Regions from separate parts of the Streptomyces sp. NBC_00212 genome, predicted to be linked through region 2. Evidence: riboswitches for the same ligand, from Rfam matches in the RefSeq annotation. Region 2 holds a riboswitch; each other region holds the start of a gene.

Region 1 (3,266 bases), 3.8 Mb from region 2:
ATGATCGCCGCGCACCCGACGTCCTCCAGCTTGTGCGCGAGGACCGGGTCGTCGTTGGTGTAAGGCAGCACGGTGAACCCGTCGTCGACCAACACCTCGGCGGCGTCGAGCAGTTCGATCGGGTCGGGCAGCAGGGTGCGCTCGTCGGCGACCACCTCCAGCTTCACCCAGTGCGTGCCGAGCGCCTCGCGGGCGAGCCGCGCGGTAAGGACGGCCTCGCCCGCGGTGAAGCAGCCCGCGGTGTTGGGCAGCACCCGGATGCCGAGCCGGTCCAGGACGGACAGGACCGAGCCCTGCACGGTCGGGTCGAGGCGGCGCATCGCGACGGTGGTGAGCTCGGTGCCGGAGACGGCGAGCGCCCGCTCCAGCGTGTCGAGGCTGGGCGCCCCGCCGGTGCCCATGATCAGGCGGGAGTCGAAGGTGGTGTCGGCGATGGTCAGCAGGTCGTCGGCCATGGGTCAGCCCCCCTGCACGGCGGTGAGGACCTCGACGCGGTCGCCGTCGCCGAGCGTGGTGGTGGGCCAGGCGCTGCGCGGCACGACCGCCTCGTTGACGGCGGCGGCGACCCCGGAGCGGGACGGGGTGAGGGTGGCGACGAGGACGTCGAGGGTGGTCCCGGAGGCGAGCGCGCGGGGCTCGCCGTTGACGGAGATGGTCATGCGGTCGTCAGCTCCCAAGGTGCGGAGGCGAAGCGTCGGGGGGTGAACGGGCGTGCCTCGTCGGGCAGTTCACCGGTGGTCAGGACGTGCGCCATGACATCGCCGGTGACCGCGGTGAGCAGCACGCCGTTGCGGTAGTGGCCGGTCGCGAGCAGCAGCCCGGGCAGCGCGGTCGGGCCGAGCAGGGGCGCGTTGTCGGGGGAGGCGGGGCGTAGCCCGGCCCGGGTCTCGGTGAGCGGCAGCTCGGTGATCCCGGGCACCAACTCGTGGGCGTCCCGCAGCAGTTCGTAGACCCCGCCCGCGGTGACCGTGGTGTCCCAGCCGAGCTCCTCGCTGGTGGCGCCGACGACGAGCTCGCCGTTCTCGCGCGGTACGAGATAGACCTCGCTGCCCCGCACCACCGCCCGCACGGTCCGCGACAGGAAGGGCGCGTAGGCGGGCGGCACGGTCAGCCGCAGGACCTGGCCCTTCACGGGACGTACGGGAGGCAGGAGCTCTTCCGGAACGCCCGCGAGGCGGCCGCTGAGGCTGCCCGCGGCGAGTACGACCTGGTCGGCGGCGAGCTCGGTGCCGTCCGCCAGGACGACGCCGACGGCCCGCTCCCGTACGACGGAAAGCCGCTCGACCCAGCCGTGCGCGAACCGCACCCCGGCCTGTGCGCACGCGCTGACCAGCGCCTTGGCCAGGCGGCGCGGGTCGATCTGATGGTCGCCGTCGACCCGAAGGCCGCCGCGCACGCCGGGCGCCAGCATGGGCTCAAGGCGGCGGCAGTCGCGCCCGGACAGCCACTCCGACTCCAGGCCGCAGCGGACCTGGAGCGCGTGCAGGTCACGCAGGTGGGCGCGGTCGTCGGAGTCGAGCGCCACGGCCAGGGTGCCGCAGGCGCGGTAGCCGGTGTCGAGGCCGGTGACCTCCGCCAGCTCGGCCGCGAAGGCCGGGTAGCGGCGGGCGGACTCGACGTTGAGGGCGAGCAGGGTCTGCTCGCCGTAGTGGAGTTCGGTGACGGCGGCGAGCATCCCGGCCGCGACCTGGGCGGCGCCGCCGCCCGGCTCGGGGTCGGCGAGCACGACACCGAGGCCGCGCTGGGCGGCCCGCCAGGCGGTGACGAGCCCGATGATGCCGCCCCCGACCACGAGGACGTCGGACCCGTTCCCGGACCCGTTGTGTGAAGAACGCATGGGCGTCCAGCCCCTCCCTTCGCCGGCATGACCCGGATCAGGTTCGTACGGTCGGAGGCCGCCAGCCTCCCTCTCAGCCCGGTGCGTCCGGGCTCCCGCGAGTGCTTTACGCCTGCCACCATAGCCCGAGCCCCCGGCCCCGAGTAAGGGAGCATCCGGGCGACCCGGGGGCGGCCGCGTTGACCGGACCCCTTACCTGACGAATAGTCAGCTGCTTATGGTGATCGGGTGAGCGAACAGCAGACGCATTCCGAAGCGCGGCACGTGGTCGTCGTCGGCGCGGGCATGGCCGGCGTGCAGACCGCGGTGGCCCTGCGCGAACAGGGCTTCGCCGGAGCCATCACCCTCATCGGCGCCGAACCCCACCAGCCCTACGACCGGCCCCCGCTGTCCAAGGCGGTCCTGCTCGGCAAGGCCGAGGGCTCGGCCTTCGAGGTGGACTTCGAAGCACTCGGCGTCGACCTGTGCCTGGGCCTCGAAGTCACCGGGGTGCGGCCCGCCGAGCACGTGGTGGTCACCGAGGCGGGCGAGGTCGGCTACGACACCCTGGTCATCGCCACCGGCGCCGAACCGCTCACCCTGCCCGGCAGCGGGGGAGTGCCCGGCGTCCACCTGCTGCGCACCCTCGACGATGCGCGGCGCCTTCGCCCGGTCCTCGACCAGCGGCACCGGATCGTGGTGGTGGGCGCCGGGTGGATCGGCGCGGAGTTCGCCACCGCCGCGCGCGACGCGGGCTGCGAGGTCACCGTCGTGGAGGCCGCCGACCGCCCGCTGGCCGGGGTGCTCCCCGCCGAGGTCGCCGCCCCGATGGCCGGCTGGTACGCCGAATCCGGCGCCGAACTCCTCACCGGCGCCCGGGTCCAGGCGGTCGTGCCGGGCGAGGTGCTGCTCGCCGACGGCCGCCGGCTGCCCGCCGACGCCGTGGTCATCGGCATCGGCGCCCGCCCCGCGACCGGCTGGCTGACCGGCTCGGACATCGCGCTCGGCCCCGAGGGCGCGATCACCGCGGACGCCCGCCTGCGCACGTCGCTCCCCGACGTGTACGCGGTCGGCGACTGCGCCTCGTTCCCCTCGGCCCGCTTCGGCGAACGCCTGCTGGTCCACCACTGGGACAACGCGCTCCAGGGCCCGCGCACGGTGGCCGCCGACATCGTGGGCGAGGCCGCCGCCGACTACGACCCGGTCCCGTACTTCTGGTCCGAACAGTTCGGCCGCTTCGTCCAGTACGCGGGCCACCACACGGACGCCGACGACGTGGTCTGGCGCGGCGACCCGTCCTCGGCCCCGTGGTCGGTCTGCTGGCTGAGGGACGGGGCGTTGGTGGCGGTCCTGGCAGTGGGCCGCCCAAGGGACCTGGCCCAGGGCCGCAAACTCATCGAATCGGCGAAACCACTGGACGGGGCGAAGGTGGCTGACCCGTCGGTCCCGC
Region 2 (3,266 bases):
CCGAGCTGCCAGGCGCCGTCCGCCTTGAGCCCGCGGCCGACGATGGCGGCCACGGGCCAGGCGAAGAACACGGCGAAGAACACGACGGGCAGGGCCATCAGGCCGAGCCGCACCGCGTTCCGCCGCAGTTTCGGGCCTACTTCAGGACGAGCGAGGACCACGTCTTGACCCACTGGTCACGGTTCTTGGCGATCTTGTCGGGGGCGACGGTCGCCGAGTTCGTGATCTTCGCGCCGAACTTGGTGAACTCCGGCGGGACGGTGGCGTCCTTGGCGACCGGGTCCACGAACATCTGGAGCGGCATGTCCTCCTGGAACTTCTTGGAGATCAGGAAGTCCAGGAGCGCCTTGCCGCCGGCCTCGTTCTTGGCGCCCTTGAGCAGGCCCGCGAACTCGGTCTGGCGGAAGCAGGTGCCGGTGGCCACGCCGGTGGGGGCCTCGGTGGGCCTGGGGTCGGCGTAGATCACCTCGGCGGGCGGGCTGGAGGCGTAGGAGACGACGAGCGGCCGGTCGCCCTTGGCCTTCTTGCCGCCGGCCGAGCCGGAGAAGTCCGTGTTGTAGGCCTGCTCCCAGCCGTCGACGACCTTGACCCCGTTGGCCTTCAGCTTCTTCCAGTAGTCCTGCCACCCGTCGTCGCCGTACTTGGCGACGGACCCGAGCATGAAGCCGAGCCCGGGCGAGGACGTCGCCACGTTCTCGGTGACGAGCAGGTCCTTGTACTCGGGCTTGATCAGGTCGTCGAAGGTCTGCGGGGGGCTGAGCTTCTTGTCCGCGAAGTACTTCTTGTCGTAGTTGACGCAGATGTCGCCGGTGTCGACGGGCGTGACCCGGTGCTTGTCCTTGTCGAGCTGGACGTCGGCGGGAATCCGGTCCAGGCCCTTGGCCTCGTACGGCGTGAAGATTCCGTTGTCGAGGGCGCGCGAGAGCAGCGTGTTGTCGACGCCGAAGAACACGTCGCCGCGCGGGGAGCCCTTGGTGAGGATCTCCTGGTTGAGCGCGGCCCCGGCGTCCCCGCTCTTGAGGACCTTGACGGTGTAGCCGGTCTGCGCGGTGAACGCCTTGAGCACCGGATCCGAGGCGTTGAACGAGTCGTGGCTGACCAGCGTCACCGTCTTGCTGCCGGATCCGCTTGCCTCGCCGGACGTCTTCTTGCCGTCCGAGCCGCCGCAGGCCGCCAGCGTGGTGACCCCGAGGGCGGCGGCGATCGCGCCGGCCGCGAGCCTCTTGGTACTGCGCATTTCTTCATTCCTCCTGGAGATGACCAGGAAGAGACGCGGCCCTGCCCGCACGACGGCAGGTCGTGCGGGCAGGGCGCAACAGCTTGAGTAATCGCCGAACTTCCTACCCCGAATGACCGGGGCAAGGTTCAGAGGGTCTGCGGTCCGTGTCCCTTGCGGGCACCGCACTCTCAGCGCTGTGGCGCTCCCCTGTCGGAATATGCAGATGTTGCCAGCCAGGTTACACGGGGCCCCTGACAGGCCCCCGGCCGTTCTGCCCCTCGGACTCCTGCGGACTCCGGCCTCTGCGGACTACCGCTCGGAGGCGGCGAGCTGCCCGCAGGCTCCGTCGATCTCCTGGCCCCGGGTGTCGCGGACGGTCACGGGCACGCCGTGAGCCGCGATGGCCTCGACGAACGCCTTCTCGTCCTCGGGCCGCGAGGCCGTCCACTTGGAGCCCGGCGTCGGGTTCAGCGGAATGAGGTTGACGTGCACCCGCTTGCCCTTGAGGAGCCTGCCGAGCAGATCGCCGCGCCACGCCTGGTCGTTGATGTCGCGGATCAGGGCGTACTCGATGGAGATGCGGCGCCCGGACTTCTCGGCGTACTCCCACGCGGCGTCGAGGACCTCGCGGACCTTCCACCGGGTGTTGACCGGTACGAGGGTGTCGCGCAGCTCGTCGTCGGGGGCGTGCAGGCTCACCGCGAGGCGGCACTTGAAGCCCTCGTCGGCGAAGCGGTGCATGGCGGGCACCAGGCCCACGGTGGAGACGGTGATGCCGCGCTGCGACAGGCCCAGGCCGTCCGGCTCGGGGTCGGTGAGCCGGCGGACGGCGCCGACGACGCGCTTGTAGTTGGCGAGCGGCTCGCCCATGCCCATGAAGACGATGTTGGACAGGCGGGCAGGTCCCCCGGGGACCTCGCCGTCGCGCAGCGCCCGCATGCCGTCGACGATCTGGTGCACGATCTCGGCGGTCGACAGGTTGCGGTCGAGGCCCGCCTGGCCGGTGGCGCAGAACGGGCAGTTCATGCCGCAGCCGGCCTGCGAGGAGATGCACATCGTCACCCGGTCCGGGTAGCGCATCAGGACGGACTCGACGAGCGTCCCGTCGTGCAGCTTCCACAGCGTCTTGCGGGTGGTGTCGTCGTCGCAGGAGATGTGGCGGACGACCGACATCAGGTCGGGAAGGAGCTCCTCCTGGAGCCGGCCGCGCGCGGCGAGCGGAATGTCCGTCCACTCCGCCGGGTCGTGGGCGTACCGCGCGAAGTAGTGCTGCGAGAGCTGCTTGGCGCGGAACGGCTTCTCGCCGATCGCGGCGACGGCTTCCTTGCGCTCGGCGGGCGAGAGGTCGGCGAGGTGCCGCGGCGGCTTCTTGGCTCCGCGGGGGGCGACGAAAGTGAGTTCTCCGGGCTTGGGCATGGTTCCTCAAGTGTCTCAGACGTACGGAAAAGGGCTCGCCGTCCTGTGGACGACGAGCCCTCACCGTTCAAAGCGATACAAAAACGCAGGTCAGCCGTTTCCGACGAACACCACGAGCAGCAGCCACACCACCGGAGCCGTCGGCAGCAAGGAGTCGAGCCGGTCCATGATGCCGCCGTGGCCCGGAAGCAGCGTGCCCATGTCCTTGATGCCGAGGTCCCGCTTGATCATCGACTCGCCGAGGTCGCCGAGCGTGGCGCTGCACGCGACCGCGAGGCCGAGCAGCAGGCCCTGCCACCACGTGCCGTCGTCGATCAGGAACTGCATGCACAGCGCGCCCGCCACCATCGCGAACGACACCGCGCCGAACAGGCCCTCGCGGGTCTTTCCGGGGCTGATGCGCGGCGCCAGCTTGTGCCTGCCGAAGCGCCAGCCGATCGCGTACGCACCCGTGTCGCTGACCACGGTCAGGAGCAGGAAGGTGAGCACCCGCCAGGGTCCGTCGTCCGCGGTGAGCAGCATCGCGACGAACGTGGCGAGGAACGGCACGTAGAACGCCGCGAAGACGCCCGCCGTGACGTCCCGCAGATAGCCCTCGGGCGGTTCGGTCATCCGCCACACGAGGACCGCG
Region 3 (3,266 bases), 1.8 Mb from region 2:
GTCGCGGCCGATCCGGATGCCCGCCCGGTACAGGCCGCGCGGGCCCATCGTCGGGTTCGCCTCGTGCAGCTCCCACACCGCCGATGTCTGAGTGACCGTCACATCGTCGAGCACGCCGAGCGAGCCGATGATGACGCCGGCGAGCAGCAGGCCGGACATGTCGATGTTCGGGTAGAGGCCGTGGATCAGGCCGGTGTTGTCGTCGGTGTTGCCGGTGAGCGAGGCCCAGCCGATGAAGAGCGAGCCGAGCAGCCCGATCAGCATCAGCGAGACGAGGGTGCCGAGGACGGCGACGGAGGTGCGTGCGGACAGGCCGTGGCACATGTAGAGCGCGATCAGCATGATGGCGCTCGCCCCGACCACCGCCACGAGCAGCGGATTGGAGCCCTGCAGCACCGCCGGGAGGATGAACAGCGTCAGGATGGCGAACGAGACCACCAGGGCGACCAGCGCCATCACCCCGCGCAGCCGGCCGACGACCACGACGGCGAGCGCGAAGATCCCGGCGAGCAGCGCCATGGGGACCTTGCGGTTCACGTCGGTCACCGAATACTGCAGGTCATGGGGTGCGTCGGGGGCGTACGCGACGATCACGCCCTGGCCCGTGTGCAGCTGGCGGGGCGAGTCGGGCTGGACGATCTCGGTGAAGGTGCGGCCCTTCTCCTTGCCCGAGGTGACCTCGACCGTGGCCTTTCCGCACAGCCCCTGCTGAGCGTTCCTGGCCTGCTGCCCCTCGGCGGTGGAGGTGTCTCCGTTCGACGGAGTCTGACCGGCGTTGACCGACTTGCAGTCCACCTTGTCCACTTTGATGACCTTGGCCTGCTGGGTCTGGCGGTCGAAGCCGACGCCGGTGCGCTGGTGCGAGGGGGCGCCGCCCGGCCAGAGCACCACGAGACCCACAAGTACCGCTGTGGAGAAAGGAATCAGCACCGCGGCGATGACTTTGCGCAGGTGCTTGGAGACGGGGGCCGCGGGGCCGTGGCTGTGCGAGTGGCCGTGCCCGTGGCCGTGTCCGCCGTGCTGTCGCGGAAGGTGCGGTTCTGGTGAGGTCACCGCCCGATCATCGCAAGAACCGAGGGGGCCCTCTGTTCAGCGCGCCAGTGATGACGCTAGCGTGGTGACACCTTTGCACACGCGGGAGCTCGGAGCACCGGGCTGAGAGGGCGCTGAAATCCGTACGAACCGTACGGGAATCGCTGCGCCGACCGCCGAACCTGTTACCGGGTAATGCCGGCGTAGGGAGTAGGTCTCATGACCATTCAGGATGCACGCACGCCTGCCTCCAGCACTGAGGAGAGCGGGAAGTCCATCGGCTGGCACAAGGGGTACGTGGAGGGTTCGCGCCCCGACCTCCGGGTGCCGGTCCGCCAGGTGCACCTCACCAACGGCAAGGCCGTGACGCTGTACGACACGTCGGGGCCGTACACCGACCCGAACGTCGAGACCGACGTCCGCCGCGGTCTCGCCCCGCTCCGGGAGAACTGGATCATCGGGCGCGGCGACACCGAGGAGTACGCGGGCCGGCCGGTCCGCCCCGAGGACGACGGCATCAAGCACACCTCGCCGCGCGGGGGCCTCAAGAACCTCGACGCGGTCTTCCCGGGCCGCCCGCGCCAGCCCCGCCGGGGCCGCGGCGGCCAGGCCGTCACGCAGCTCGCGTACGCACGCCGCGGCGAGATCACCCCGGAGATGGAGTACGTCGCGATCCGCGAGAACGTCTCCCCCGAGGTCGTCCGCGAGGAGATCGCGGCGGGCCGCGCCGTGCTGCCCGCCAACATCAACCACCCCGAGATCGAGCCGATGATCATCGGCAAGCGGTTCCTGGTGAAGGTCAACGCCAACATCGGCAACTCCGCGGTCACCTCCTCCATCGAGGAGGAGGTCGACAAGATGACGTGGGCCACCAAGTGGGGCGCGGACACGGTCATGGACCTCTCCACGGGCCGCAACATCCACACCACCCGTGAGTGGGTGCTGCGCAACTCCCCCGTCCCCATCGGCACGGTGCCGCTGTACCAGGCCCTGGAGAAGGTCGACGGCCGTGCCGAGGAGCTGACCTGGGACATCTACAAGGACACGGTCATCGAGCAGGCCGAGCAGGGCGTCGACTACATGACGGTCCACGCCGGCGTGCTGCTGCGGTACGTGCCGCTGACCGCCCGCCGCAAGACCGGCATCGTCTCGCGCGGCGGTTCGATCATGGCCGCCTGGTGCCTGGCGCACCACAAGGAATCGTTCCTGTACGAGAACTTCGAGGAGCTCTGCGAGATCCTCGCGGCGTACGACGTCACGTACTCGCTCGGCGACGGCCTGCGCCCCGGCTCCATCGCGGACGCCAACGACGAGGCCCAGTTCGCGGAGCTGCGCACGCTCGGGGAACTCAACACGATCGCCAAGCGTCACAACGTACAGACGATGATCGAGGGCCCGGGACACGTCCCGATGCACAAGATCAAGGAGAACATCGACCTCCAGCAGGAGATCTGCGAGGAGGCCCCGTTCTATACCCTGGGGCCGCTGACCACCGATGTGGCGCCCGCCTACGACCACATCACCTCCGGCATCGGTGCGGCGATGATCGCCTGGTGGGGCACCGCGATGCTCTGCTACGTCACGCCCAAGGAGCACCTCGGCCTGCCCAACCGCGATGACGTGAAGACCGGCGTCATCACGTACAAGATCGCCGCACACGCGGCGGACCTGGCCAAGGGGCACCCGGGCGCGCAGGAGTGGGACGACGCGCTCTCGGACGCCCGGTTCGAGTTCCGCTGGGAGGACCAGTTCAACCTGGCCCTCGACCCGGACACCGCCCGGGAGTTCCACGACGAGACGCTGCCCGCGGAGCCGGCCAAGACCGCGCACTTCTGCTCGATGTGCGGCCCGAAGTTCTGCTCGATGAAGATCTCCCAGGACATCCGGCGCGAGCACGGCGGGGACCTGAAGTCCGACGAGATCGAGGCCGGGATGGCGGAGAAGTCCAAGGAGTTCGCGGACGCGGGCAACCGGGTCTATCTGCCGATCGCCGACTGAGGCGATGCGGTCTTCGCGCTGCCCCGGGAGCGACCGGCTCCCGGAGCGGCGCCGCCCCACGGCCTAGTCCGGCTGGTGCTCGGGGCCCCCGAAGTCGGGGCTGGTGAAGTCCGGGCTGGTGAAGCTTGGGTGGCTGGTGGGGGAGCCGCCCTCGTCGGGGCTGTCGAAGCCCGGGCGGTCGTAGCCGAGGGTGGGGATGCGGCCGATCGGGCGGCGCGGGGCCGGGGCTCCGGGAT

Evidence for each region. Region 2 has a riboswitch for thiamine pyrophosphate ahead of OHA17_RS11455 (thiamine ABC transporter substrate binding subunit). Riboswitches for the same ligand answer to the same signal wherever they lie in the genome.
Region 1: linked by a shared signal. The riboswitch ahead of thiO (glycine oxidase ThiO) and the one ahead of OHA17_RS11455 (thiamine ABC transporter substrate binding subunit) in region 2 are both predicted to bind thiamine pyrophosphate.
Region 3: linked by a shared signal. The riboswitch ahead of thiC (phosphomethylpyrimidine synthase ThiC) and the one ahead of OHA17_RS11455 (thiamine ABC transporter substrate binding subunit) in region 2 are both predicted to bind thiamine pyrophosphate.

What each region holds. Positions count from the first base shown of each region.
Region 1 covers NZ_CP108115.1:6,358,995-6,362,260, forward strand. The annotation lists gene OHA17_RS28970 (thiazole synthase) at 1-455, opposite strand, end outside; gene thiS (sulfur carrier protein ThiS) at 459-659, opposite strand; gene thiO (glycine oxidase ThiO) at 656-1,837, opposite strand; TPP riboswitch at 1,835-1,946, opposite strand; gene OHA17_RS28985 (NAD(P)/FAD-dependent oxidoreductase) at 2,066-3,266, shown strand, end outside.
Region 2 covers NZ_CP108115.1:2,551,548-2,554,813, forward strand. The annotation lists gene OHA17_RS11450 (ABC transporter permease) at 1-98, opposite strand, end outside; gene OHA17_RS11455 (thiamine ABC transporter substrate binding subunit) at 137-1,237, opposite strand; TPP riboswitch at 1,320-1,438, opposite strand; gene rlmN (23S rRNA (adenine(2503)-C(2))-methyltransferase RlmN) at 1,529-2,635, opposite strand; gene OHA17_RS11465 (phosphatidate cytidylyltransferase) at 2,726-3,266, opposite strand, start outside.
Region 3 covers NZ_CP108115.1:4,312,264-4,315,529, reverse strand. The annotation lists gene OHA17_RS19785 (YibE/F family protein) at 1-1,053, opposite strand, end outside; TPP riboswitch at 1,125-1,259, shown strand; gene thiC (phosphomethylpyrimidine synthase ThiC) at 1,252-3,030, shown strand; gene OHA17_RS19775 (hypothetical protein) at 3,094-3,266, opposite strand, start outside.